Regions from separate parts of the Mesobacillus sp. MER 48 genome, predicted to be linked through region 3. Evidence: predicted binding sites of a transcription regulator. Region 3 holds the regulator's gene; each other region holds the start of a gene.
What was found. The regulator LexA, encoded in region 3, represses DNA repair genes until DNA is damaged. The targets are predictions, from matches to a motif close to CGAACATATGTTCG.
Positions count from the first base shown of each region.

Region 1 (10,174 bases), 660 kb from region 3:
TCCGGCAAAATGATCGAAGAACAACCAGATACTGTTCAAAAAATTATTGATGCACATAAAGAAGCTGTGAAATTCATCAATGAAAATCCAGCAGAAGCTCAGGAAATCACGATCAAAGACATCAAAGAAACGACAGGCCAGGAGCTTGAAAAAGATGTCGTCGAGCTTGCCTGGGAACGCATTGGTTTCACTACTGAAGTCGACGCACAGGCAATCCAGGACTTCTCGGATTCATCCTACGCTTTGAAGTTCCTTAAAGACAAACCAGACTTCAAAACGTTGATTGACGGCAGCTTCCTTAATTAAAACAAAGAGTACCAGGATCTTTCCTGGTACTCTTTTGTTGTTTGAAAAGATGCCCTTATGCAAGGTGTTTTTCTTTTTATAAGTGCATCATTCAGGTGGAAAGATGCCCTTATGCAAGCTGTTTTTCTTTTATAAGGGTACCAGTCAGGTGGAGAGATACCCTTATGCAAGTCATTCCAGCTCCATAAGGGTACCATTCAAGCGGAAAGAGACCCTTATGCAAGGCAAAACACCCTTATAAGGGCACCATTCAGGAGGAAAGATACCCTTATGCAAGTCATTCCCCCTCCATAAGGGCATCATTCAAGCAGAAAGATACCCTTATGCAAGCCAATCCAGCTCCATAAGGGCACCATTCAAGCAGAAAGATACCCTTATGCAAGACAAACTACCCTTATAAGGGTACCATTCAAGCGGAGAGATACCCTTATGCATGGCACTCCACCTTCATAAGGGTATTATTCCAGTGGAAAGAAGCTAACTAAGGGTTCGGTTACATGAACTTTTTTGCCATTTTTACCGGTCATCAATAACTTGTTCTATTTTTGGGACAAAGGATTAAAATAGTTATAGACACGGTTGTACGTAAAGGGGGAGAAGCTATGGCGAGAAAGATGGGTTTTTACGGTGTGGTCGCCTATGTGCTCTATGGTTTTGCGGTGTACTGGTATTTATTTTACTTTGCTGATAGTAATCTTCCATTTGAGTTTGAGGGTTCGAGGGCAGATCCGGCAACATTCCTGAACGGGAGAGAACTTATGCTGAGCGAGGAATACTCGAAGGTCAGGAATTTATTATTCTTCCTGTCTACGCCCTTTGAGTGGCTGTTTTACTTTTTGATTCTGCTTCTGGGGCTGTCTAAAGCTTTTAAGAAATGGGGAGAAGAGACGTCGAAGAATAAGATTGGCCAGACTGCGATCTATTTAATCTGGCTTTCATTCTTTGCCTATCTGGCGACTTTCCCTCTAAGTTACATCAGTTACACCCTTTCCAGGACTTATAATATTTCCACACAGTCCTTTGCTTCCTGGATGAAGGACGAATTGATCGATTTCTGGGTCAATTATGCAATGATGTTTGTGATTGTCATTGTCCTGTACTGGCTTATGAACAAGTTCAAGCGCTTTTGGTGGCTGGTTGCCTGGCTGGTTTCCGTGCCGTTCACTTTGTTTATCATGTTCCTGCAGCCTGTTGTGATCGATCCGTTGTACAATGATTTTTCTCCGCTGAAAAATAAAGAGCTGGAGGCAAAGATTCTTGATCTTGCCGGTCAGGCAAAAATCCCTGCGGAACATGTATTCGAAGTGGATATGGCAGAAAAGACTAATGCCCTTAATGCCTATGTGACGGGAATCGGATCCAATTCAAGGATCGTCCTCTGGGATACGACATTGAATAAATTGAATGATGACCAAATCTTGTTCATAATGGCCCATGAAATGGCCCATTACGTGGAGAAACATATATATATCGGGATTGGCGGATACCTATTGCTGTCCCTGTTCGGTCTCTACTTTGTCTCGAAATTGATGAATTGGGCAGTCGAACGATGGGGCAAGGAATTCAAACTGGAGCATCCTGGTGACTTGAGGTCGCTGCCGTTGTTCCTGATGTTCCTATCGATGATCATGTTTGCCGCAAGTCCTGTCTCTAACCTTGTGTCACGCTACCAGGAAACTCGTGCAGACCGGTACGCAATCGAAATGACGGATAACACCGGTGCGGCGATTTCTGCTTTCCAGGAACTGACGAAGGCGGGACTCAGTCAGGTTGATCCGCCTTGGCTGGTGAAAATCTTCCGCTACGGCCATCCAACCATGCTGGAGAGAATTTCGAGACTTGAGGAGTATGAAATTCAGAAGAGAAATGAAATGGAAGATGAATAGCTACCGTGGGAACCCTCAAGCCGAGGGTTTCTTTTTTCATTTAAAAGGATTAAACGCATTTTTATTTCAAGATAATAAAAAACCCCCGATATAGGGGATTTCACTCATTTAAGTTCCAAATTGTTTGTTGAGATCTTTCAACTCTTCCGTCAAATTCAAAAACAGGATTTTGTCACGGTCATCTATCGCTTTGTCGATTCTGGTCATCAATTTTTCTCTTTTGGTATTCAGTTGAATTTCTGAGATTAACATGTCAACATACAGGTCCAGAACAAATGATTCCTTGGCTTTTATGCGTTTCATCACACTGGCCTTCATGGTATCAGAATACGATTTCTCTTTCATTGACCTCACCTCTTAGACCTTTTTTATATTATATGGAGGATTGAAAAGATAATCAACTAAATTTTTATAATTTTTAGAAAATTTTTATCAGAATATTAATTGTGGCTAAAAACGGAACTTTATCTGTTTTTAAAGAAAATTTTAGCAATTATGTTAAAATAGGGTGTAAGGTATTTTTAGGAGGTGAAGGAATGACAGGGAACTCAAGGAATTTAGTAGAAGAATATGAAATAAACCCTTTTACGATGATTATTCTACCTGAAGAATACGGCAGCAGGATTTACTCGAGGGTCATTGAACTGGAGGAGGAGTATGTATCCCCTTTCAGGCCGATAGATATTATCAAAAAAAGCTGCAGATATTTTGGAAGCAGTTATGAAGGCAGGAAAGAAGGAACGAAACAGCTTACCGGGATCACCCATAAAACCCCGATCATTATCGACCCTATAAGCTCCATCTATTTCATGCCGACAAGCTCACCCACAAAGCCGGACTGCATTTGGGTATCACATGAGCATGTGTTGTTCCATAAGAAAGTGGATGCCCAAAGTACACAAGTTACCTTCAGGAACAAGAAGACCAGGATTCTGCCGGTATCCCATCATTCATTCGAAAATCAGCTGCTTCGGACATCCATGCTGCGCACAAAATTCATGCAGCGGATGAAAGAAACTGAACGGAAAGCACTGTACCTTCTGCACGGTCCTAAATTCAATGACTCGCAAGGCTATCCTCATGTCAATCTGGTCAGTGAGGTATATAAAGACTAAAAAGCTAAGGGGAATCCGGCTGGTCAGCCGGATTCTTTTTCAATTGTTCCCAAAGCAGGCTTAAATCGTTTGAAAAGGTAGTGTACCATCAATTCCTGGACTTTGTTGCGGATGCGGGGATTGAAATAATTATGGTGTTCTTCGTATCCTTTGTAAATGAAGAGAAACATGGTGAAGGCATCATCCCGTTTTACTTCCTCAACCTTCAGTTGATTCTTTTTAAGGTAGGTTTTCACTTGTGCGAGCTCTTTCTGTACGGCTTTCATTGTTTCTTCGATTAGCTCCAAATAAGGCTTTTTTAATTTAAATGGACTATTTTCAACGACAGAAAGATCCCGATTGAGCACGACCAGCACCATCGGCAAATAGATGGCCTGTTCCATCATATCGCGGTCTTTTTCAGGAATCCTTGTCATTTTGCTCTGCCCCTTCAATATAAAATAAGAACATCTGTTCGTAATTATCGTAATGGATTTTGAACAGGATTTCAAGAGGATAAAAAATTTTCTTGTATTAACATCTTTTCCAAAATGACAGTAAACTTACAGCGTTGCTGAATAAGCACCTAAAAAGTTTCTTTCTGAAGCAGGAAATATATTTCTGTTAACGAAATAATAATGGAGCAGCATCAATTTTACTTTGGAAGGATGGCTAGCAGGATGGAAAAAAGATTGATCAAGGCAGAAGATTTATTTGAATTGAAATCCGTCACAGATCCCCAGTTTTCGCCTGATGGTAAAAAGTGTGTGTTTGTGCAGACTGAGATGTTGGAGAAGAAGAATGATTATGCCTCCAATCTATACATAATTGATATAGAAAAAGGCGGGGAGCCGAAACAATGGACTTATGGGGAAAACCGCAGTCAATCACCACGTTGGTCACCTGACGGAACGAAGCTTGCATTCGTTTCGAACCGCAGCGGGAAGAATCAAATTTTTGTCCTGGATGCAGCTGGCGGTGAGGCAATGCAGGTGACTGATTTTGAGAATGGTGCCAGTGGCCCAGTGTGGTCTCCGGACGGTAAAAAAATTGCTTGTTCCGTCTCATTAAAACCGGATGAGGATTTGTTTGAGAAAGCAGACGAAAAAAAGGATGACAAGAAACAAGAACCGTTCGTTGCTGAGGAAATGAAATATAAATCAGACTCTGCTGGCTTCTGGGATGGGAAGTACAGGCAGACTGTCATTGTGAATGTTGTAGATGGAGAGGCGGAGCTGGTTGCAAAAGGAGAGGCAGACTACCATTTGCAGTGCTGGTCTCCTGATGGCAAAAATCTTGTATTGTCGGCGGATGAGTCGCCGGAACGGGATTTTTCATTCAAGAGCGACCTGTTTCTGATGGACATCAAGTCAGGAGACAAAACAAAGATTACAAATGGCAAAGGCTATTTTGGCAATGCAGTTTTTTCCCCAGATGGAAAATACATTGGCTATATAGGGCATGAAAGGGAATTTGAGAATGCCACTTTAAGCCAGTTATATATTCGGGACATGGAGACTGGGAATGTGCAATGCATCACGGAAAACATGGATATCCTTGTCGGTGACGCTGTTGCGGCGGATTTCCAACAGGGAGCCCACAGTCCGGGGTTGATTTGGGGTGATGACAGTGAAAGCCTATATTTCCTGGCGACCGACCAGGGAAACACTGTTTTATATTTCGCTAACTTAAATGGAGAAGTGTACCCAGCGCTACTCGATCAGCAGCATGTATATGGTTATACACTGGACAGGAAAAATCAGAGGATTGTTGCCGCGATCAGCAACCCGGTGCTTCCTGGGGAACTGTTCCAACTGGAAGTAACCACTGGTGAAATGAAGCAGTTGACCTCAGTGAACGAAAAGTTCCTGGATTCCATTACTTTATCTCAGCCAGAACAGATTTCATTCCAGGCTGGTGACGGCACGCCCCTCCATGGATGGATCATGAAGCCAGCTGGATATGAAGAGGGCAAAAAGTATCCGCTGATTCTTGAAGTTCACGGCGGCCCGCACGCAATGTATGCAAACTCTTATTTCAACGAGTTCCAGGTCCTCGCGGCAGAAGGCTATGGAGTTCTTTATATCAATCCGCGCGGCAGCCACGGCTATGGGCAGCAATTTGTCAATGCCGTGCGCGGAGATTATGGCGGCGGAGACTACCAGGACGTCATGGATGCCGTCGATTATGCGATTGGAAACTACGATTTCATTGACAAGGACCGATTGGGAGTGACCGGCGGCAGCTATGGCGGATTCATGACAAACTGGATCGTCGGCCATACAGACAGATTCAAGGCAGCGGTAACCCAGCGCTCGATTTCAAACTGGATCAGCTTCTATGGTGTCAGTGATATCGGCTACTATTTTACCGAGTGGCAAATCAAGGCAGACCTAAGCGATCTGGAAACATTATGGAAGCACTCACCATTGGCATATGTGGATAAAATCAATACACCACTACTGATTCTTCACAGTGAAAAGGATTACCGCTGTCCGATTGAACAAGCTGAGCAGCTTTTCATCGCTTTGAAGAGACAGGGGAAAGAAACAAGATTCATCCGATTCCCTGAATCAAACCATGAGCTATCAAGAAGCGGAAAGCCGAATTTGCGCTTGAGCAGACTGGCAGCTATTGTTGATTGGTTTAATAGCCATCTGTAAAAATACGATTACTTTCTAACCCGCGGCGAATCCCAATGCCGCGGATTTTTTTTTGAAAATTTCACCAGAAAAGTTTAAGGTTATAGTGAAAGAAGGAAAATACTATAGATGATGTTTTTCAATAACTATACTCGGAAGGAACTTTCATATGAGATCTGATAGGCACCAGCATAAGAAAAAAAGAAAAAGAATCAGATGGTCCAGCATTTTTTTGCTGCTGTTCCTCCTGGCCGGGGCCGTGCTGCTCTACTCCTATATGCAGTATCGCTCTGGAGTGAATGATTCGGAAGAGGCTGCGAATCAAAATAAGCAGGAATACCATTTTAACGGCGAGCGTGACCGTAACGGACTGACAAATATTCTGTTGATTGGCAGCGATGCCAGAGGGAAAGAAGCTTCCCGTTCGGATACAATCATGATTGCCAGCTATAATCCGGATACAGAATCTTATAAATTGACCTCGATTATGAGGGACACATATGTGGAAATTCCAGGGCATGGGATGAATAAAATCAATGCAGCTTTTGCGCTTGGCGGACCGGAATTATTGAGACAGACAATCAAGGACAATTTTGATGTCAGCCTCCAATATTATTCGATCGTTGATTTCGAAGGATTCGTGCGCCTGATTGATGAGGCATTTCCCGAAGGTGTAGAGGTCAATGTTGAAAAGCAAATGTCAAAAGGAATCGGTGTCACATTGGAACCTGGTGTGCAAAGGCTGGATGGAAAACATTTGCTTGGATATGTCCGCTTCCGGCAGGATGCAGTCGGAGACTTTGGCCGAGTCGAACGTCAGCAAAGTGTCATAAAAGAGGTCGGCAAGGAGTTTGCCAGCATCCAGACGCTCCCGAAGCTTCCTAAACTGGTAGGAGTAGTTACTCCTTTCATCAATACCAATATGGATACTGGTGATATTTTGTCGATGGGTAAAGGCCTGATTTCAAAGGATAATCGGGATATTGAAACAATGAGAATTCCGGTTGAAGGGTCATACGAGGATCAGAGGGTGAGCGGTGCCGGTGCAGTGCTGGCGATTGATTTAGAAGCAAACAGACAGGCCCTGGAGGAATTTTTAGCTAAATAGACTGCGGGCTGCTGATTAGAGGTGTACAATCGACTCTATGAGGTAATTAGAAAATAAGATTTTAGATGCCTGCCGACCCAGAAGGTTGTTTGGACAAGGAGATTTCAATGGATGTTGAATGGATGAAAGAATGGTTTACAATTGAAAATATTATGGAGCTGCTCAGCCAGTACCGTTCCTTTGGGCCGATTCCGGGGATTTTGCTGCCGATGCTCGAAGCATTTCTGCCATTCCTGCCGTTGTTTTTATTTGTCATGGCGAATGCGAATGCATTTGGGCTATGGCTTGGGTTTCTTTTTTCCTGGACTGGTGCGGTACTCGGAGCGTTGCTCGTATTTTGGATTTTCCGCCGATATGGCCAGGGACGACTTCTCCGGTTTTTACAGAGGCACCCAAAAGTCCAGAAAGGGATGGATTGGATTGAACGCCATGGTTTCGGGCCGATTTTCCTGATGCTGTGCTTTCCTTTTACTCCTTCTGCCCTCGTCAATATAGTCGCCGGGCTTTCAAAAATCAGCATGGCCCAGTATATGCTTGCTGTCATAGCGGGCAAAATGGTGATGATTTTTACCATCAGCTTCGTTGGCTATGATATTCGTGCCTTAATTACCAATCCGGCACGGACTGCCCTTGTTCTGGTGGTAATTGCCATCCTGTGGTATATCGGCAAAAGAATTGAAGTAAAAATGAATATGAGTGTTCAAAAAAACGATGACTGAAAACAGGATCAGGTTGACAGGTGGTGGATGCAGAGGATGAGAGAAGCAATGAAAAGAGAAGGTGCAGAGTGGATCAAGGCTTTTTCGCTTGGCATTATCTTATTTGTCTTCATAAGAATCTTCTTCTTTTCCAATTACGTCGTTGAAGGGGAGTCGATGCTTCCGACATTGGAGGACGGGAATAAAGTCGTCGTCAACAAGTTGGGGTATGAGACGGATGATCTTGAGCGGTTTGATGTGATTGTCTTCCATGCGAATGAAGAGGAAGACTATGTGAAGCGGGTGATCGGGCTGCCGGGAGACCGGATCGAATATCGAAAGGACCGGTTATTCATCAATGGAAAGAAAGTGGCCGAACCATTTCTGAAGCAGTATCGTGACCAATCGGCAGAAGGTTATTTGACCGGTGATTTTACCCTCGAGGATTTGACCGGAGTTGAAACAGTGCCAGATGGAAAATTATTTGTTCTTGGTGATAATCGCCTCGGCAGCTGGGACAGCAGACAGTTTGGTTTCATTTCGGAAAAGCAGGTGGTTGGCAAGGTCAATCTGCGCTACTGGCCGCTTGAAGAAATGGATATAAAGTTTTGAGATATGCTTCTATGTGAAAAGACTCGTCAAATTTCGAGTCTTTTTTTATATTTTGTATGCTAGACTAGCATCATTATAATATAAACAGGGCGGAGATTATATGCAGGGAACATTGCCATTGATCAAAACAAAGCTGATTGTCCCCAGTTTGCAGGAACAATGGATAAGGCGTGCGGATTTTTCGAAGAAAATGAAAGCGATTACCGAAAAACGGCTGACCGTTATCCAGGCAGGGGCAGGTTATGGGAAGAGTACCGCTCTCGCGATGTATGTCAGGGACCAAAACGAGCAATGCTGCTGGTATACCATCACTTCTTCCGATGACGATATTCTCCCGTTTTTATCCTATTTGACAGCTTCGATCCAAACCTTGTTCCCGGACTTTGGCTTTGAATTAACAGCCTATATGAAAAAGATGGATCGCTATATAAGAGAAGAGGAATTAAGCATGCTCTCTTCGCTTTTCATCAACGAAACCTTGCAAATACCTGCGCCAATTATCGTCATCCTGGATGATTTCCACGCAATAGAACATTCCTACCATATCAATGTCTGGATGGAAAAGCTGCTTGAGCATATGCCAGACCATCTTCATCTCGTCATTTCGACCAGGACGAAGCCGGGTTGGAAGGTTCTTGCCAAAATGAAGGCAAGGAATGAGTTGAATGAGATTTCGAAAAGCGATTTGATTTTTGGCAAGGAAGAAATCGAATTACTGCTCTCTGACTATTATCAAATGACAATCAGTGACGAACAAATCGACCAATTGTACAACATTACTGAAGGCTGGGTCATCGCGGTCGGAATGATTGCTCAGCAGCTGCCTCATCTTCAGAGTCTTGATGACCTTTTAACGGAGCCTGCAAAGTCGCTGGAGGATTTGTTTCAATACCTGGTTCATGAAGTATTCTCAAAACAGCCTCCGATGATTCAGCAGTTCCTCGAGCAGACCTGCATTTTCGAAGAAATCAGCTCTGAAGTATGTGATCACATCCTTGGCATGAACGGTTCAGTCCAGATGCTGCAGCAGCTGGCAGCGAAAAACCTGTTCATTCATCAAGTTGGCGAGAACCAATTCCGCTATCATGCTCTTTTCCGTGAGTTCCTCGAGAATCGGCTGCTCACAAACCGGCCAGAGCATTACCATTATTTGATTTTGATCAGTGGACGTTATTTTGAAAAGAACGGACAGTGGGAAGAAGCTTTATACTGCTATGAAAAGGCCGGCCAATATAATGCAGCAGCAGCGATTATGGATGAACAGGGATTGGAACTCCTTGAGAGGGGCAAACTCGAGAATCTGCAGGAGCGGCTGGTAAAAATCCCACAGGAAAATAAAGAGCGCTATTGTTCCCTATTATTCCTGGAAGGTGAGGTTTATCGCTACCGGTCCATGTACCAGCAGGCGGAAAGATGTTATGAAAAAGCGATCCAGACAGCTGAGAGTACCGGCAATGTGGAGTGGGAAAGCAGAGCGCTTGAAGGAAAAGCAAAAATATATCTTGATACAATTCAGCCTCTGAAAGCGGAACGTATTTTGGCCAGGGCAATCGAACTCAGGGAAACAGCAAAGCTCGAGGGCACAGCCAAGGAAACAGGAAGACTGTACAGGCTGCTTGCCGAAAACCTGATCAATTCCGGACAGGCAGTGAAAGCTGAAAAATGGATTGAACGGGCGAGGGCGATGGGGGTGCAGATTGAAGACGGGAACCTTGAGGCTCGTCTCTACCTTAGGACCGGCCGATTCGCTGAGACCAGGAGGATTTTAACGGATATAAAGGGAGTGGATAAGCTCCACCTGCCCCTATCCCATCGGGAAACAGACTTG
Region 1 covers NZ_JAMAUR010000002.1:9,129-19,302, forward strand. The annotation lists gene M3593_RS06340 (aliphatic sulfonate ABC transporter substrate-binding protein) at 1-306, shown strand, start outside; gene M3593_RS06345 (M48 family metallopeptidase) at 909-2,192, shown strand; gene M3593_RS06350 (IDEAL domain-containing protein) at 2,301-2,537, opposite strand; gene M3593_RS06355 (competence protein ComK) at 2,729-3,307, shown strand; gene M3593_RS06360 (YhjD family protein) at 3,331-3,723, opposite strand; gene M3593_RS06365 (S9 family peptidase) at 3,967-5,949, shown strand; gene M3593_RS06370 (LCP family protein) at 6,098-7,036, shown strand; gene M3593_RS06375 (TVP38/TMEM64 family protein) at 7,144-7,755, shown strand; gene lepB (signal peptidase I) at 7,792-8,346, shown strand; gene M3593_RS06385 (AfsR/SARP family transcriptional regulator) at 8,447-10,174, shown strand, end outside.
Region 1: the regulator LexA is predicted to act here: its motif matches at 3,751-3,764, upstream of M3593_RS06360 (YhjD family protein).

Region 2 (10,174 bases), on a different contig from region 3:
CAGAAGTTGATATCCAGGTCATGTATCCAGGCTTCAAATTCGGCGAAGGTGACCTGGTAGTCGAACTTGCTAAAAAAGCTGCCGCAAAAATCGGCAGAAGCTCTGAATTGCTTCACAGCGGCGGCGGAAGTGATGCAAACGTCATTGCTGGCTTTGGTATTCCGACAGTCAACCTTGCTGTAGGATATGAAGAAATCCACACAACGAATGAAAGAATGCCAATCGAAGAGCTGGAGAAGCTTGCCGAAATGGTCATCGCTTTGATTCAAGAAGTAGCAGCACAATAAACCAAAGGGCTTCCCTGCAGGGGGAAGCCCTTTTTTATACGAAAATACAGTGTTTAATAGACAATTTGAAGAATGGCGATAGGCAAAATGTCCAAGAACAGAGCTTTAATAGACATTTCAGGGAAAGCGGCAGTCAAAATGTCCAAGAACAGAGTTTTAATAGACATTTTAGAGAGAAATGATGATTAAAATGTCCAAGAAACCAGTCTTAATAGACATTTTGGGGAAAAGCTGCAGTCAAAATGTCCAAGTAATGTGTTTTTTAGACATTTCAAGGAGTAGTAATCGGCTAAATGTCCATATCCCCTTACTCATTTTTCATTAGTTCTAAAGATCGAACTGAAGAATCCGATATAATACTTGAAATGATCGACCTGATCAATCACCATGAACCCATTTTTAAAATCTATTATTACATAGGGATAGAACTATAAATAAAGGAAGTGTACTCCAATGGCTGAAAGTACTAAGACGGTTGTGTTCCAGGCAGGGAATGAAGAATATGCTTTTCCGATTCTTTTCGTCATATCGATTGAAAAAATGGAAGGGATGACTGCGATCCCCCATATGCCTGATTATGTCACCGGAATTACGAAGGTAAGGGGAGATCTAATTCCAGTTATAGATTTGGAAAAGGTCCTCTATAATCGGGATATTCAGGCGGACGACAAGACGAGACTGATTGTACTGGAGACATCGGATATCTCGTTGGGAGTCCTGGTCAGGGATGCGAAGGAAATCCTTGAGATACCTCAGGAGAATTTAAAACAACCAGGTCTGATCGCATATCAAAATACTAAATTCATCACAGGCATCGCCAATTTTGAGAAACGGATGATCATGGTCATTGATCCAGAAACCTTGATCCAGTCACTCGAGGGAATCAAAGAGATTAAGGACTATATGAAAAATCAAAAACAGGAATTACATAACTAGTGTGATATAAAAACAAGCTGACCCCACGCGGGTCAGCTTGTTTTAGTTATAGTTTGAAACTGGAGAATGACTTTCTCAGGTTCTCGGCCATGCTGGACAATTTGCTGGATGATTCCAACAGTTCTTGCATGGTTGCGTTTTGTTCCTCTGTTGTAGCTGCTACCTGCTCGAGGAATTGCGCAGACTTTGAAGATGCAGTGATGACCTCGGTCGCAGACTGCGCCATGAATTCAATCTTTTCATTCGCACTCGTGACAGCACTGCTGACAGTGTCTCCCTTCAAGCTGACTTCCTCGATTGATTGAGCTATTTCTGTGAAGGTGGCCGCAACTTTCTCAACAAGTTCATTGCCTTTTTGGACGGTCACCTGGCTTTCATCCATGACATTTACGGCCAGGTTCGTTTCTTTTCCAGTTTGTTCAAGGATTGTGCGGATGCTGTCTGCCGCTCCAGCTGATTGTTCTGCAAGTTTGCGCACTTCCTGGGCCACCACACCGAAGCCTTTCCCATGCTCCCCGGCTCTTGCCGCTTCAATCGCTGCATTCAATGCCAATAAATTTGTCTGGTTTGATATATCAGTGATAATTTCAATGATTCGATGAATTTCCTGAGAATTGTTTTTCAGGGAGTGAATCACTTTGGCCAGTTCTGTTACTTTTCCATTGATTTCATCCATTTGTTCCGTCACATTGATAGCATATAGTTTTCCCTGTTCAATCTTTTGCTTCGTATCTGAAGTCGTTTGCAGGGTCTCCTGCATTGATCCAGTAACTTCGATTAATTGTGAAGACACATTTTCGACTGCTTCATTGGTGCGTTCCGAAATCTTAACCTGCTCATCTGAGGCAGAGGCAACCTGCATGATTGATGTCGTAATTTCATTGTTTGCTTCTGTGGTGGCCTCCGCATTTTCCTTTAGATTTCTCGACATTTCATTTACCTGGTCAGATGACAAAAGTATGCTGGAAATGGAAGCTTTAAGGTTACCGGATAATTGATTCATTGCTTGGATGATCTGGCCGACTTCGTCCTTGTTCTTTGCCTGCAGCGCTTTTACATTCAGTTCCCCGGCTGCGAGCTTCTTGCAGTAAGCAACAACATCCTTAAGATTTTTGCTGATGCTGCGGGAGACAAAGTACATTGCCACAGAAGAGATGATAAAGGCGATGATGATAAGGATGAAAGTATTACGGATCATGGAAGCAATTGAAGAATGAGTTTCATTCATGATTGTCGTCCTGTCATCCAGGATTGCCGTCTGTAACTGGTTTAATTTCTCGATATTCATATCCCTGATGGTTTCAGCTTTGTTCGCAAGACTGATTTGGGTGAAGATATCAACCTGTTCTCCGTTTTGCCTAAATTCATCCACAGTCTTTAAAATTTCATCAGACCAGATTTTGTCCATATGCTTATCTGTTTTGACGATTGCCTCGAATAGCGTTTGTGCATTTTCCGTTTTCACATTTGCTTTCAGTTTTTCAGCTGAGGCATCAAACTGTTCCGCTTCTTTTTTATAAAGTGTAAGAAGCTCTGGTTTTGGTTCGGTTATGTAGTCAGTAATAATAATGTATTTCTGGCGAAAAGTGGCCCCCATTTCGCTGATCATGATAGCGTAATCACTTTTCTCCTCTGCAAGGTCGATCGCATCTTGTAGGTTGCTCAAAACACTGGACAAATAAATAAAGCTGCCCAGGAAAATGACCATGATAAATGCGAAAACGCTTGCATACTTTCTGCCAATGGACCAATGCTGCATAAAAACTCCCCCGTCTTTGTATATCTATTTATTGATTTTATCGGGTTTCCCAGCGGAATCTTTAATCTTTTCCATTTTATCTTCACATAAAATTCACATTTGCCATCCAAACTTCGATTAAGTATATGATCGCTATTTTTGATAAACTAGAAGGGAACGTATATTTGGGAAGTGGCTGATATGAAAGAGATGTATCCAAAAAAGGGCAGAGTCATTTTACATGTTGATATGAACAGTTTCTATGCTTCCGTAGAAATGGCTTATGATTCTGAACTGAAGGGAAAACCCCTGGCCATTGCAGGCAACCCTGAGGAACGGCGGGGAATCATTGTAACTTGCAGCTATGAAGCAAGGAAATTCGGAGTAAAGACAACCATGCCGTTGTGGGAAGCAAAAAAGCTCTGCCCTGAGTTAATCATAAAAACACCGAATTTTGACAGGTACCGGGCTGCGTCTGGTGCTATGTTCGATATTTTACGCCAATATACCGAGCTGGTGGAACCTGTTTCCATTGATGAAGGGTATATGGATATTACGGATTGCGCTGACATCGGGGCACCATTGGAGATAGCTGAGAGCATTCAGAAACGGATTCTCGAGCAGCTTGATTTGCCATGCAGCATTGGAATCGCCCCTAATAAATTCCTGGCGAAAACAGCTTCCGATATGAAAAAACCATTGGGGATCACGATTTTAAGAAAACGGGATATCCCTCGGATCCTATGGCCGCTCGGAGCCGGAGAGATGCATGGAGTAGGAACGAAAACCGCGGACAAACTAAAAAGCATCGGTATTCAATCTATTGGCGACCTGGCAAAAGCAAATGATATCCAATTGAAAGCCCTGTTAGGGATTAATGGCCTGAAGCTGAAAAATAGAGCCAACGGTCAGGATAATAGAATGGTGGATCCCGAATCCGTCTATGACTTCAAGAGTATCGGCAATTCAACAACCCTGCCGAGAGATCTCTCGAATCAGCATGAACTCCTGAAGGTCCTTGATGGCTTATCAGAGCAGGTAGCTGCCAGGATGAAGAGAAAGGAAGCTGTCGCAACCACCATTAGCATCATGATCCGCTTTAAGGACAGAAAAACGATCACAAGAAGCCAAAAGCTCCCGAACCCGGTTTCAAAGAAAGACGAAATTGCTGCTGCGGCAAAAGCTTTATTTTTAAAGCATTGGAACGGTGATCCTGTCCGCTTGCTCGGAATCACCGGAACAGATCTGCTAGAGGCAGATCAGGCTGTTAAGCAGCTCGACTTGTTTTCTTACGAACAGGATGCAAAAAAAGAGCCTTTGATCAATACAATGAGCCAACTGCGTGAAAAATACGGTAAAAGTATTATCGAAAGCGCTGGTTTACAGGTGAAGAAGCACTCTTCAAGGGAAAACCCCAAGGCTGGCACAAGCTTTAATAAGGATTTTCTTCAGGACCGCAAAAGAAATGGCGATACCGAGAAAAAAGACTATTAAAGTTGTTTAGCTTCCAGAGGTTAAGTCAAAATATAGAGGGATGAAGCCTATTGTTTGCACCACCCTGGATTCATTGTTACATTAGTTTGTAAGTTTTTAAAAACCAGTTATGAAAAAGGAAGGAAGTTGGAATGATGTCAAAACAGCAAATCGGAGTCATTGGCCTCGCTGTTATGGGGAAAAACCTTGCGATGAATATTGAAAGCCGTGGGTATTCTGTTTCCGTTTATAATCGTTCTAGAGAAAAGACGGATGAAATGCTCGCCGAAACGGAAGGCAAGAACATTTACGGAACGTTTACAATCGAAGAATTTGTTGAATCCCTCGAGAAACCGCGGAAAATCTTGCTGATGGTAAAGGCCGGGGCTGCGACCGACGCGACAATCGATCAATTGAAGCCTCATCTTGAAAAGGGCGATATCATCATCGATGGCGGTAATACATATTTTGCCGATACACAGCGGCGGAACAAAGAATTGAGCGAGCTTGGACTTCACTTCATTGGCACCGGGGTATCTGGAGGGGAGGAAGGCGCACTGCATGGACCTTCCATCATGCCTGGTGGGCAAAAGGAGGCATATGAGCTGGTTTCGCCGATCTTCCAGGATATTGCTGCTAAGGTCAATGGGGATGCGTGCACAACATATATTGGTCCTGATGGAGCGGGCCATTATGTAAAAATGGTCCACAATGGAATCGAGTATGGCGACATGCAGCTGATCGCAGAATCTTATTTCATGCTGAAGCATGTTCTTGGCTTGAGTGCTGAAGAGCTGCATGAAGTGTTCGCTGAATGGAATAAAGGTGAGCTGGACAGCTACTTGATTGAAATCACAGCTGATATTTTCACAAAAAAGGACGACGAAACAGGCAAACCGCTTGTCGACGTAATCCTTGATACTGCAGGCCAAAAAGGAACAGGAAAATGGACAAGCCAGAGTGCGCTAGACCTTGGGGTTCCGCTGCCTATCATTACGGAATCCGTTTTCGCGCGTTTTATTTCGGCCATGAAGCAAGAGCGGGTTGAGGCAAGCAAGGTACTTTCCGGACCAGAAGCGAAACCATTTGATGGTGACAAAAAGGGATTCATTGAATCGATTCGAAAGGCACTGTATCTGAGCAAAATTTGTTCTTATGCACAGGGCTTCGCCCAGATGAGAGCGGCATCAGAAGAATATGACTGGAACCTGAACTACGGAGAAATCGCGATGATTTTCCGCGGAGGCTGCATTATCAGAGCCCAGTTCCTACAGAAAATCAAGGAAGCGTACGATCGCGACCCTGAGTTGAAAAATTTGCTGCTTGATCCTTATTTCAAGGAAATCACTGAAGGCTATCAGCAGTCACTGCGGGAAATCATCTCCGCTGCTGTTCTTAACGGAATTCCGGTTCCGAGCTTCTCTGCTGCCCTTTCCTATTTCGACAGCTACCGGACAGAAACGCTGCCGGCCAACTTGATACAGGCGCAGCGCGATTATTTTGGCGCCCACACCTATCAGCGCATTGACAAAGAAGGAATCTTCCACACTGAGTGGATGGAATAAGACACTGTAACAGCGGATTTTGTATCCGCTGTTTTTTATTGTAAATAAAGGTGTTTTTCTTATGAAAGGAAGGGTTTGCCTCAAGATGAGTCGAAATCTTTTAAGTAGATAATTAGATTGGAGGGAATAGCATGGCAGATCGTTACCCTGTTCTTGAGGGAGCTGAACCATTCTATTTTGAAGGAAATAGAGTTGGTATCCTTGTATCTCATGGTTTTACAGGCTCTACACAGAGTATGAGGCCACTAGGGGAGGCGTATGCTGAGGCAGGATATACCGTATGTGGTCCCCGCTTGAAGGGACATGGTACACATTATGAAGACATGGAACAAACCTCTTATCGTGATTGGATTGCTTCGGTGGAAGAGGGATTTCAGTGGTTAAAAGATAGGTGTGACACGATTTTTGTGACAGGCCTGTCAATGGGCGGAACGCTGACGTTGTACATGGCTGAAAAATATCCTGAATTCCGGGGGATTGTCCTGGTCAATGCCGCTGTTGATATCCCGGCAATGGAGCCTGTCCGCCAATTGGAAGGCACCAGGTTTTTGGATGCAATTGGATCTGACATTAAAAAAGCGGGAGTAACGGAACTAGCTTATGAAAAAACGCCGGTCCAATCAGTAAAAGAAATTTTAACCTTCATGAAAGAAGTTAAAGATGACCTGCCGAAAATATCTTGCCCAGCTTTGATCTTTGTTTCTGAGGAAGACCATGTGGTGCCGCCGGATAATTCTCAAACCATTTATGAAAATATCAGCTCTGAAACAAAAGAAATCTATCCCTTAAAAGAAAGCTATCATGTTGCAACTCTTGACAATGATCAGCACATTATTATTGAAAAGACACTGCAGTTTATCAAAAGGAATCTTTAGAGGGCATTCAATTGCCTTCTTTTTTTTGGAAAAAGGAATGTTTAAGTCTCAGAATAAGAACTCCTTTTCTCTCCTCTTAGCCATAACCGCAAGCAGAGCCATGCAAGGAGACTTAATAAGACCAGCAAACTTTCCAGGGAAAAAATATACCATGGATAGGGACCGAGTAAATCCATGAAACTGGGGCTATCAGGTTTATGGCGCAAAAACCAATAGTTCCCGTCAGCGGTTTTATTAATTAACAGGATTACGGGCAGAAGCAGATTGATGAATAGAATGACCTTTAAAACTGAACTGAATGTAGGGTGAAATCCCTTTGCCAGAGTGAAATAAAGGGTCACCCATACAATCATCATATGGGCATAGAAAAAGTGAAAAAAGCGAAAATGAGGGAAGCCATAGGTTAAAGCAGGTGTGATGATCGCCTGGGTCGCACCCAATAAGGCAATGAAAAACAATAGCTCAAAAAAGAGTTTCTTTCTGGTTAACAGTAAACCAATAGCCAGGAAGAGACCTATATTACATAGTTCCAAGGGCATGGAGCGTCCTAGCTTCCAGACAGCATGTTTATACATCCAGTAATGATTGAAGAGCTCGATCAATATTAATGAGAATGCTGTCAGCAGCTCAGCTTTCCGCCACTTTTCATTACTTAATTTCCGCCTGTTTAAAAAAATTGCCGTATTTACAAATATGAAGATCGCTAAAATGGCAAGATGGCTCTCTGAAAACATGGCAAAGCTGAATGTCTTGTTGCTGTGTCCGAACCATCCCATACCTTTCACCTCTGTTTAGTTAATAAGACAAATATAAGTTTTCCTTTTCAGGATTTTTTTATGTGAAAAGGTGAAACCAATCTTTGGCAGATACGTAAAAGAAGTATAGTTAAAAAAAGGGAGTTGGAAGACAATGACCGACAAAGGGTGCATAAAATGCGGGAGCACGGACGCAGCACAGAAGGATGTCGCGATGACTGGAACGGGATTATCCAAGATGTTTGATATCCAGAATAACCAGTTTACTGTTGTGTATTGCAAGAAGTGCGGATACTCCGAGTTCTATAACAAAGAGGCATCTGCAGGCTCGAATATCCTTGATTTCTTTTTTGGAGGTTAAACAAAAGGCCCGCCATGTAACAGGCGGGCCTTTTTGATCAGCAATTTTCTACATCGATTTCGGTGATTGGCCACCAGAAGAATCCATCTTTTTCGAGCAGCTTGTCTGCTGCATCAGGACCCATTAAGCCAGATTCATAGTTCGGGAAGGTCGGTTCTTTCGTGTTTTCCCATACTTCTGAGATGTTATCGACGAAACTCCAGGAGAGTGCCACTTCATCCCAATGAGTAAAGTTTGTTGCGTCACCGCGCAATGAATCATACAGAAGCTTCTCATATGCTTCCGGTGTATTCAGTCCATCGATCCCTTTATTGGCATAATTCAGTTTCACAGGTGTAGCATCTGTCCCCTGGCCGGATTTCTTGGCGTTCAAATGAAGCGTGATTCCTTCTTCAGGCTGGATATGGATCACAAGCAGATTTGGGTTGACCGTTTTTTCTGGTTTGTAATACAAATCCATCGGGATATCTTTGAATTGAATCACGATTTTTGTTGATTTTGCCTTCATTCTTTTGCCTGTCCGGATATAGAAAGGTACTCCAGCCCAGCGGAAGTTATCAATCATCAGCTTGCCAGCTACGAACGTCTCGGTATTGGAATCAGGGTCAACCATTTCCTCCTGACGGTAAGCAGGAACATCTTTCTCATTCATCGTGCCTTTACCATATTGGCCACGGACAAAATAGTCGTTTACTGCCTCTCCCGTGATCGGTCGGAGTGCACGGAACACTCTTACTTTTTCGGAACGGATTTCATCCGTTGTCAGCTTGATAGGCGGTTCCATCGCCAGCAAAGAGACCATCTGAAGCATATGGTTCTGGACCATGTCCCGGAGTGCACCGCTCTTTTCATAATAGCGGCCGCGTTCTTCTACTCCAAGTGTTTCACTGGATGTTACCTGGATGTTGGAAATGTAACGGTTATTCCAGAGTGGCTCGAACATCGCGTTCGCAAAACGGATGACTTCGATATTTTGAACCATTTCCTTTCCGAGGTAATGGTCGATCCTGTAGATTTCATCCTCGGAAAAAGCAGTTCGGATTTGCTTGTTCAGCACTTTTGCCGATTCAAGGTCATGTCCGAATGGCTTCTCGATGACGAGTCTCTTGAAACCAGGAACATTCGTCAGGTTGTCATTCTTTAAATGTTCAGCAATCGTTCCGAAGAATTCGGGTGCCATTGCCAGGTAGAAAATTCTATTGCCATCAAGTCCGTAATGTCCGTCGAGCTCTTCTGCCAGCTTGCCAAGTGCGATATAGGAGCTTGAGTCAGTAACATCATGGGAATGATAATAAAACTTGGAGACGAACTCATCAAGATTTGCTTCTGATTTTCCATGTTCAGTTACAGACTCTTTTACCCTAAGCTGAAATTCTTCATTTGTCAGTGAACGACGGGCAACGCCAACGACCGCGAACTTGTCCAGTTTCCCTTTTGCATACAAATTGTAAAGGGAAGGAAATAGTTTTCGGTTTGCCAGGTCTCCTGTAGCCCCGAAGATCATGATTAAAGCTGTTGGTTTTTCGGTGTGTGCCACAATATAGAACCTCTCTTTTATGTGAATTTAGAAATATGTAGAAGGCTTTTTCTGTTAACTTTTCCGCTTTCTCGCCTGGAAAATGGAAAGCAACAATCTCTGAGAATAAAAAACACTTTACAAATACAGAATTGTATCGGTTTCGAGAACAATTAGCAACTCTTTTGGCCTGTATTAGTTTCTGCAAATTGTATCGGACTATCCCATTCTCATCAAATCAACGATCTGTTTAGATGGACGCTGATACATATGATATATTGAAAGGAATAATGAAATGGATTTGCGTTTGCAAGCGTATTGACAGGAGGATGTAAGGGATATGGATGTTTTTTTTCTGGGGACAGGTGCAGGGGTTCCAGCAAAATTAAGGAATGTGACTTCAATTGCACTGAAGTTACTCGAGGAACGGGGAGTTGTCTGGCTGTTTGACTGTGGGGAAGCAACCCAGCACCAGATTTTACATACAAGCATAAAGCCGAGAAGAATCGAGAAAATTTTTATCACCCATTTGCATGGTGATCATATCTATGGATTGCCGGGCTTGCTGTCCAGCCGTTCCTTCCAGGGAGGGGACTCCTTGGTTACTGTATACGGGCCGCCGGGGATCAAGGAGTATATTGAAGTATCCCTGAAGATTAGCAAATCGT
Region 2 covers NZ_JAMAUR010000001.1:771,802-781,975, reverse strand. The annotation lists gene M3593_RS04020 (M20/M25/M40 family metallo-hydrolase) at 1-287, shown strand, start outside; gene M3593_RS04015 (chemotaxis protein CheW) at 741-1,223, shown strand; gene M3593_RS04010 (methyl-accepting chemotaxis protein) at 1,270-2,982, opposite strand; gene M3593_RS04005 (DNA polymerase IV) at 3,163-4,455, shown strand; gene gndA (NADP-dependent phosphogluconate dehydrogenase) at 4,590-5,999, shown strand; gene M3593_RS03995 (alpha/beta hydrolase) at 6,131-6,874, shown strand; gene M3593_RS03990 (YwaF family protein) at 6,916-7,650, opposite strand; gene M3593_RS03985 (zinc ribbon domain-containing protein) at 7,784-7,990, shown strand; gene zwf (glucose-6-phosphate dehydrogenase) at 8,028-9,494, opposite strand; gene rnz (ribonuclease Z) at 9,847-10,174, shown strand, end outside.
Region 2: the regulator LexA is predicted to act here: its motif matches at 3,136-3,149, upstream of M3593_RS04005 (DNA polymerase IV).

Region 3 (10,174 bases):
ACCAAATTAGAAGTTTTGGATTCAGAATCAGAAAATTCCCTGTAATAACGCTTTTCATTTTCACCCGAAATTGAGTCGATATCATTTAACAACATAACTAGAAACTCTCTATCTTTGTTGATTTGCTCTTCAATTTGTGTGTAATCTCTCCCATTTTTAATATTGAACGCTAAGTGCTTATAATGGTCTGCAAGTTGATCCAAGACTTCTCCTAAATTTGAAATCTTTCCATTCATCATATAATATTGTCGGCTCAGAATAGACAGTTCCCCTAGATGACTGGCAAAAGTGAATTCGCCATCCTCTTCTTTCAAGATCTTTATCCATAGGGTCGGATCAGCATCGTTCTCCAGTAGAAATATAGAGTCTCTTACTGTCTGCTGGAATTCAGATCCTGCTTGAATTTCTAGGTCAGTGATTTTTATATACTGATAAAGATTGAGTAAAATCAATGCTGCGAGAACGAATATAATAAGGTGTTTTAAATTTTTCGCCTTCATAAACTTACTCCTTTGGTTAAAGTCTGAATTAATAATAACAGAAAATTCCAAAAGAGTAATCAGAATTTTTACCAGAATGAATTCTTTCACTTCCAGCACTTTTTTCTGTTATGATTAAAGCTGGCTTTTTGCCAGAATCAATTTTCAAGGAGAACCTGAATGACAAAAAATCTTCCATTTACCATCACTAAAAATGACACATTCTTTGATTTATTAGGGGATTACATTGGTGATGTTTTTTATGATATTTTGCCTGAAAAGGGCTATGAGTTGCGAGACGAACAGATTTATATGGCTTTCCAGGTGGAACAGGCCTTTAAGAACAAAGGGATTGTGTTTGCGGAAGCTGGTGTAGGGACAGGCAAGACCTTCGTTTACCTGATTTACGCTATCCTCTACGCCCGTTATATGGGAAAGCCTGCGATTGTATCCTGCTCAGATGAAACACTGATTGAACAGCTTGTAAAAGAGGGCGGAGACATCGAAAAACTCGAGCAGGCATTGGGACTCAAAGTGGACGTCCGGCTGGCAAAAGCGAGGGAGCAATATGTATGTGTAAAGAAGCTTGATGAGCTTTCGAACACGTCTGACGACATGGAAATTCTTGATGTCCATGATCAGCTGCCTGATTTTATTTTTGATGAAGGCATTTCCATGAATTCATTCAGCCGGTACGGTGACCGAAAGGAATATCCTTGGGTGACCAATGAAAAATGGTCCCAGATGGCGTGGGATCCACTTCAGCAATGCTCGACATGCAGCTGGCGCCATCGCTGCGGGCAAACATTGAATCGTGATTACTACCGGCATGCCGGAGACTTGATTATTTGTTCTCATGATTTTTACATGGAGCATGTGTGGACAAAAGAATCACGGAAAAGAGAGGGCCAGATGCCATTGCTGCCTGAAGCGAGCACCGTCATATTTGATGAAGGTCATTTGCTTGAATTCGCAGCGCAAAAAGGGTTGACATACAGATTTAATTCGCAAACTCTGACGACTGTGTTAACAGGCTATATGCATCAGGATGTCCGGGAGGAATCTCTTTATTTAATCGAGGATATCATAGAGCTGCATGACTCTTGGTTCGACTTGCTGGTGGAGAACTCAACTGCAGTTGAGGGTTCGAATCGAAAAGAAGTTGCAAAGCATCCTGCAATCAGGAAGACAGCTGAAACTTTGGAAAAGAAGGTCAGCGAATTAATGGACCAGCTGGTATTTGACGCAGAAATGTTCCTGATTGACGAATACCACTTAAAAATCATGGAAGAATATCTCGAGTTTTTTGCGTATGGTCTATCGATCTTCCTGAAGAACGACGAAGGGATTTTCTGGCTTGAAGAGAATGAAGTTCAGTCTTCACTAGTCATCATGCCTCGCCTGGTAGAGGACATTCTGAAAAAAGAAGTTTTTGCACAAAATATTCCGTTTGTATTTTCATCAGCAACTTTATCCCAGGCAGGGGACTTCAACTATATAGCGAAGAGTCTTGGTATTGAAAAATATACTTCCTTCACGGTTGAATCACCGTTTGATTATCAAGAGCAAATGGAAATTAAAGTCCATGTCCAGGATGCTGAAAATCAAAAATGGGAGAAAATAGGTGCTGATCTGCGGGCTTCAAGCGGAAGCTCCCTGGTTTTGTTTTCTTCCATGCAGGAAATGGAAAGGTTCAGAGTATGGTCCAATCAACAGGAGTGGGATTTTGACATCCTGTTTGAAGGCGACCGTGAGATTAGTGAAACCGTAAAAGACTTCCAGAATGTCAAAAGCACTGTACTTTGCTCATACAGTTTATGGGAAGGACTTGATGTCCCCGGTGAATCATTGACCCAGGTCATTATTGCTTCATTGCCATTCCCGCCTCATGATCCGGTCTTCCAGGCAAAAAGGAAGCATGCGGCCAACCCTTCTGCAGAAGTAGACGTACCATATATGCTGCTTCGGTTACGACAGGGAATAGGCCGGTTGATCAGGAGCAGCCAGGACGAAGGTATCGTCCATTTATGGCTTACTGGTAAGCAAAAAGCAGAATTTATGGAAGAAATAACAGCAGTGCTTCCTGTTAGTGACATTCATTAGTATAGAAAAAATCCCGAAAGGCCCAAGCCTTGCGGGATTTTTTTGCTGAAATTAGTCTACGCATCCGCACTTTCTATCATCGCGGTCACGATCATTCTCATCCTGAGCACCAGCAACCAGGTCGTTGATGATGCAACGACGGACAGCAAGGCAAAGATCTTCAAAATCAATTGTCGCCCTTACCTGGCTGTTGTTGCGGTTAGGGTAAAAGACTCCTGCTGCAAAGTTATTATTTTGATTGGATCTCATTCGAGATTAAACGTCTTCCATAGCTAAAATACACGATATTTTATTCGGAAAGGGACAAGTTGTCAGGGTTTGTACCTACTTTGGAAAGAAATATGCTTTTTCATAGAACATTTAAAGAATGAAAGTTTAATAGAACGAAAAAAAAGCAAGCGGAGTCCGCTTGCTTTTTAGTGCATATGACGGTATACACCAATGACTTTACCAAGAATCGATACATTCCGAAGGATAATCGGTTCCATTGATGAATTTTCCGGCTGGAGCCTGAAATAGTCCTTCTCCTTGAAGAAACGTTTAACAGTTGCTTCGTCATCCTCAGTCATTGCTACTACAATGTCTCCATTATTGGCTGTCTTTTGCTGCTTGACGATTACATAATCCCCATCCAGGATACCAGCCTCTATCATACTGTCACCCATGATTTCGAGCATGAAAACCTGCTCATCATGAGGAACAAGGCGGTCTGGAAGCGGGAAGTATTCTTCAACATTCTCAATAGCCGTGATTGGCATACCGGCTGTTACTTTACCGACAACAGGCACGTTGACAACATTATATTTAGGGATACGGTTTTCCTCTTCGATTTCCAGTATTTCAATTGCACGCGGTTTTGTTGGATCGCGTCTGATCAGCCCTTTGCTTTCGAGCCTTGCAAGGTGGCCGTGTACCGTAGAACTTGATGCTAGTCCAACTGCTTCGCCGATTTCACGTACGGATGGCGGATATCCTTTTTTCTTGACTTCACCTTTTATGAATTCAAAAATATCTTGTTGCCGCTTTGATAACTTTGTCATATTCACGCACCTCGTATATTTTCTTGTCCTAATTATACCATGTCTATTTGATAGATACAAACATAAGTTCGAATTTTGAGTTGACACAAAACAAATGTTCGTATTATAATAAAAAGCAAATAGGCGAACATATATTCGTTAGGAGTGTCGATTATGAAAAGACTATGGGAAAACTATTCTTACGCTTTAATCCTTCTTGCTGTCAGCCTGATTTTTTCGCTGGTGGCAAAAGCAAATTTACATAATGAGGATGCATACATAACTGTTACTATAGAAGAAGGGCAGTCACTATGGGAGATTGCAGAGACTTACGCCAGTGAACATCGCTTATCGAAAAATGAATTCGTGAGCTGGGTAGAAAAGGAAAATGGGATTGTTGGAGAAAGGGTTTTTCCGGGAGATGAACTTGTCATCCCGGTGACGGCTGAATATCTGGAGCCAACACAGATTGCCGGGGCTGAAAGATAATTTGTACATAGAATTAGGTGACAGCATGAAAGCGATTATTTATTGCCGGGTAAGTACCACGAAAGAAACGCAGGAAACTTCGCTTGCAAGGCAGGAGGAAGAATTGCTCCGCCTTGCAGAACATTATGGATTTGAAGTGATGAACATCATCAAGGAACAAGCCAGCGGGTATGACCTTGAAAGGGACGGGATCCTTGAACTGCTGGAGCTGATAAAGGACAAGTCAGTCGGTGCCGTATTGATTCAGGATGAGACTAGACTTGGCAGGGGTAATGCAAAGGTTGCTATTCTCCATTGCATATTAAAGGAGAACGTTAAGTTATACAGCATCTCTCACAGCGGGGAACTTCAGCTTTCTGAATCGGATTCCATGGTGCTCCAGATTGTCAGTATGGTAGAAGAATATCAGAGGAAGATCCATAATATAAAGATTAAACGCGGAATGAAACGCGCGGTTGAACATGGATACAAGCCTCAGCGCAATCTCAAAAATCAGGGCGAGCATTCCGGCAGGGAACGTAAAGATATGCCGATAGCAGAGATTGTCAGGCTGCGGAATAATGGCCTTACTTTTGCTGAAATTGCCGCTACTCTGAAAGGATTTGGCTACAATGTATCCAAGGCTACAGTGAATCGACGATATCTTGAATATATAGAATCAAATGAGGAATGAGGCTCCTTTCTTGTAAAACTAGAAAAAATTTAGTAAGATGTCATTTGACGTAATTTTTTACACAAAGGAGCTTTACAATGCTATCAAGTGATAAAATTGCTAGAATCAATGAACTGGCAAGGAAAGCAAAAACATCAACGCTGACTGAAGAGGAAGCAAAGGAACAGACAAAGCTTCGCGCCGAGTATCTCCAGTCATTCCGTTCTTCAATGCTCAATACACTAAAGGGAGTTACCATTGTTGATCCAGAAGGCAATGATGTTACACCTGAAAAACTAAAAGAAGAAAAAATGAAGAATAAACTTCATTAATATATTCAATTTGGAATACATGAGAGAATGTATTCCATTTTTATTTAGGCAGCATGACAGATGAAAAAACTGAATGTTATATACGACTACTGAAGTGAAAAATCAGCAATCGAACAATTTTAAAGGCCTCTTAGCTTCTATGTCAAAATCTTATTCCGTCTTCATCTGAACCGTTTGCTTACATAAGTACAGCGAGTATGCGTCAAAATAAATAACAATACGGCCTTTTCTGTCTCCTTCAGGCATAATTTGTTGTATAATAATTTCTCTCGCTATAATATTAATGATGTAGCCAGTACCTATAGAAAGGATGTATTAAATGTTTAAAGAAATTGATATGCTTTCAATTGATTCCATTCGTACTTTATCAATTGATGCGATTGAAAAAGCAAATTCCGGCCATCCAGGCATGCCGATGGGGGCAGCACCGATGGCTTACACATTATGGACTCGTTATATGAATATCAACCCTAAGAATCCAGAATGGTTCAACCGCGATCGGTTTGTCTTGTCTGCCGGACACGGATCTATGCTGCTATACAGCTTACTGCACCTTGCAGGTTATGATCTATCAATGGAAGATATTAAGCAATTCCGTCAATGGGGAAGCAAGACACCAGGACATCCTGAGTTTGGACACACTGCCGGTGTAGATGCAACAACCGGACCGCTTGGCCAGGGAATTGCCATGGCGGTTGGTATGGCGATGGCTGAACGTCACCTGGCTGCTGTTTATAATAAGGATAACTACAATATCGTTGATCACTATACATATAGCATCTGCGGTGATGGCGATTTAATGGAAGGCGTTTCTGCTGAGGCAGCTTCACTTGCAGCTCACCTTAAATTGGGCAAAATGATTGTTCTATACGATTCAAACGATATATCACTGGATGGCGATCTTAATAAGTCATTCTCTGAAAGTGTTGAGGGGCGTTTTAAAGCATACGGATGGCAATATATCCGCGTTGAAGATGGCAACAACCTTGAAGAAATCGCTAGAGCGATCGAGGAAGCAAAAACAGATGCAGATCGTCCGACCATGATTGAAGTTAAGACTATCATCGGATATGGTTCACCGAACCTCTCCGGTAAATCAGATGTTCATGGAGCTCCGCTTGGCGCAGATGAATTGAAGCTGACTAAGGAAGCTTACAAGTGGACATTTGAAGAAGACTTCCATGTACCAAGTGAAGTCTATGATCACTTTAAACAGCAAATTGCTGATAAAGGTGAACAAACTGAACAAGCATGGAATGAACAATTCTCTCAATATAAGAGTGAGTATCCTGAACTAGGTGCCCAGCTTGAAAAAGCTATAAAGGGTGAGTTAGTAGATGGATGGGATAAGGACATTCCAGTATACGAAGAAGGCAAGAGCCTTGCGAGCCGAGCATCTTCTGGTGAAGCACTTAACGGCATTGCGAAAAACCTTCCTTACTTGATTGGCGGATCAGCTGACCTTGCTGGTTCAAACAAAACAATGATTAAGGGAACAGGCGATTTCTTCCCAGGTTCATTCGAAGGCCGCAATATCTGGTTCGGGGTGCGTGAATTCGCCATGGGAGCAGCTATGAACGGTATGGCACTTCACGGAGGCCTTAAGGTGTTTGGCGGAACATTCTTCGTATTCTCTGATTACCTGAAACCAGCAATCAGACTTGCTGCGTTAATGGGATTGCCTGTAACCTTTGTGTTCACACATGACAGCATCGCGGTTGGGGAAGATGGTCCAACCCACGAACCTGTAGAACAGCTTGCCGGACTTCGCGCAATGCCAAACCTGTCAGTGATTCGTCCTGCGGATGGCAACGAAACAGCAGCTGCATGGAAGCTGGCAGTTGAATCAACTAAGAATCCTACAGCTCTGGTGCTGACTCGCCAAAACCTGCCGACAATCAAGAATACGGACAAGAATGCGTACGAAGGCGTTTCAAAAGGTGCTTATGTCATCTCTCCAGCTGGAAAAGAAACAGCAGATGCATTGATCCTTGCAGCAGGTTCAGAAGTAGGACTTGCAGTTAAGGCACAAGAGGCTTTAGCTTCTGAAGGCATCGACGTTGCGGTTGTCAGCATGCCTGCATGGGATCGCTTCGAGCAGCAATCAAAGGAATACAAAGAAAGTGTCATTCCAAAGTCTGTCAAGAAGCGTCTAGGAATCGAAATGGGCTCATCACTTGGCTGGCACCGTTATGTTGGGGACGAGGGAGAAGTACTTGCGATCGATACATTTGGTGCATCAGCGCCTGGTGAAAAGATCATGGAAGAGTATGGATTCTCTGTCAACAATGTAGTCGCTCGCGTAAAAGCATTGATCGAGCAAGACTAAAATTATCATTATAAAAGAGCACGTAACCATTAATGGTTACGTGCTCTTTTAATTAAAAGAACCTCCGCTTTTTTTTGTATTTTAGCATAGCTATATCCCTTGGGAAAATAACCTTTTTTTATATAGAATTGAAAAAAGAGACAGTAAATGATAAAATGTTAACGAACTGATGTTCTTAAAAATGGAAGGAGTGCTGTTATGGTAACAGGAATTGTCCCCTACATAGTAACAAACGGGAATGGCCAGGAAGCAGTGAAATTTTATCAGGAAGCATTGGGAGCAGAAGTGATCAGTCTGCAAACATTCGGTGATATGCCTGCAAACCCTGATCATCCTCTTCCTGAAGAAGCGAAGAACCGGGTGTTGAATGCCCAGTTGAAAATTGGCGGTGCTGGCCTCATGCTATCAGATACATTCCCTGGCCACCCATACCAGCTTGGTTCCCAGGTAACAATCGCGCTTCTGGTGGATGATGCTGCTGAAGCAAAAGAAATCTTTAATAAATTGCAGGTGGATGGAAAGGTAACAATGCCCCTTCAGGAAACCTTCTGGAGTCCCGCTTACGGCCAGGTGACCGATAAGTTTGGCATCGAGTGGCAAGTATCAACAGAAAGTAAATAATCCCCAGCTGGACTGCATATGCAGTCTGGCTTATTTTATTTACATAAAGAGATTGAATGGTTACGCAAAGTGGAATCACTATATATATCAACTTTGGTAAATTAGGAGGGGGAATTGTTTATGTCGAGTGGGTTTAAAGGAAAGACTGTAATTATAACGGGCGGTGCTAATGGAATCGGCAAAGGGATTGCAAGAGCATTTGCGCAAGAACATGCAAATGTATGTATCGCAGACATAGATGAATCCAGGGGAAAAGAATTAATATCCGATCTTAAAGAAATCGGCGGAAAAGCAAGATTTTATCAAACAGATGTCAGAAAAGAAAAGGACATTGTCAATCTTGTGGACAGTGTGTTGAGTGACTTCGGGCAGATAGATGTATTGATAAATAATGCCGGAGTGTCGCGGTTCAAGCCGTTGTTCGAGCTTACTACTGAAGAATGGGAGGATGTTGTATTTACCAATCTCAGGAGTGTGTTTATCGGCTCACGTGAAGCGGCCAGAAGGATGAATGAAGGTGCACGAATCATAAATATCGCATCAACGAGGGCAACTATGTCTGAACCAAATTCAGAAGCATATGCTTCCTCTAAAGGCGGAATCGTTGCCTTGACACATGCACTTGCCGCTTCGCTTCAAGAGAAAGGGATTACAGTCAACTCAATAAGCCCCGGGTGGATCCAGACAGTAGATTATGAAGATTTGCGTGAGAAGGACCATCTTCAGCATTGGTCCAATCGTGTCGGGAAACCGGAAGATATTGCAAGAGCGTGCTTATATTTGGCTGACAAGGATAATGATTTTATAAATGGGCAGGACCTCGTCATTGATGGAGGAATGACTCGTAAAATGATTTATGAAGAATAAGGATTCAGGGAGCTGCTAAAAATGATGGCTGCTCCCTTTTAACTTCAGATGATTTCTAATAAAATAGAAATAGAAAATCATTTGGGAGAGAACGAATGAAGTACACCAAAAAGAAACCTAAAAAGAAAAATCAAGTCCAAAGGAACTTCAATCTGGCAATTTTATTGTTTCTTGCCTTTATAGGTTTCTTCCTATTTGATAGGTTCCTTGATTTAGATATTTATAACCTAAAGAAGATGAATGTCGGGGTGACCAGTTCTATTGGTGAGGTTGCTAAATATACTCCGTTGATTGCGGAGGAATTGCAAAAGGTCGGCCTCGAGGAACATACTGTTACTGTTGCCGCACTAATGATGCAGGAAAGCAAAGGAAAGGGTGGTGATCCCATGCAAGCTTCTGAATCCATGGGATTAGCGCCAAATTCGATCCAGGATCCCCATCAAAGCATACAGCAGGGTGTTAAGTATTTTCACCGGGTTATGGATTATGGCAAAAAGATGCAAGTCGATTTTCCAACGGTTATCCAGGCATATAATATGGGAATCGGCTACATCGATTTTGTTGCTCAAAATGGCAACAAGCACAGCGAGGAACTCGCAAAGAAGTTTTCGATGATCCAGGTTGAGAAAAATCCGCAAACCTATAATTGTGGGGGAGACAAGAATAATTTCCGCTATCCATATTGCTATGGAGATTTCACCTATAGCACAAAAGTTGCCAGGCATATGGAAACCATTTCGGTCAACAGTCCTGGGAGTTTAAATGAAGATTCAACTAAACGAGCATTTTAATTTTTCTGGTTGACTGTTCCAATTGACTGTTCCAATATTGAAAAGACCGGAATGTTTGCTTTTCGTTCATACGAATGAAAGTAGAGAAACTCCCTTTGTGACAGCTTTCATCTCCGGTTATCATCTTGACTATCAACAGGTACATGAACTTCCAATGTTTATTCGCATAACTTAATCACCTTTGTAAGATTATTGCAAATAGCAAAAGTACCAGATGGATTTGAAACAAAATATAGATTTATATTCAGATTTATCGAGACACATTTAAAAACTTAACACCCATCTAATGGGTGTTTTTTTACTAAAGTTTGAAGGGAAAAGAAACAAAAAGGTAAATATATTAGTAATAAATACCCATAATATGATACAGGAGGTGTATCGTATGTTTGAGTATGGGAAGGATATTCCGTTGGAGGGTGCTTTAGTAGATCAGGCTGCCCAGCAGGAAAAGGCAGTAGAACAGCAAATTAGCGAAGGAACCATTTTCAGCTT
Region 3 covers NZ_JAMAUR010000002.1:669,231-679,404, forward strand. The annotation lists gene M3593_RS09545 (hypothetical protein) at 1-500, opposite strand, end outside; gene M3593_RS09550 (ATP-dependent DNA helicase) at 660-2,582, shown strand; gene M3593_RS09555 (hypothetical protein) at 2,634-2,831, opposite strand; gene lexA (transcriptional repressor LexA) at 2,999-3,622, opposite strand; gene yneA (cell division suppressor protein YneA) at 3,776-4,090, shown strand; gene M3593_RS09570 (YneB family resolvase-like protein) at 4,116-4,763, shown strand; gene M3593_RS09575 (DUF896 domain-containing protein) at 4,841-5,074, shown strand; gene tkt (transketolase) at 5,394-7,403, shown strand; gene M3593_RS09585 (VOC family protein) at 7,602-8,024, shown strand; gene M3593_RS09590 (SDR family NAD(P)-dependent oxidoreductase) at 8,145-8,891, shown strand; gene M3593_RS09595 (lysozyme family protein) at 8,987-9,682, shown strand; gene M3593_RS09600 (hypothetical protein) at 10,065-10,174, shown strand, end outside.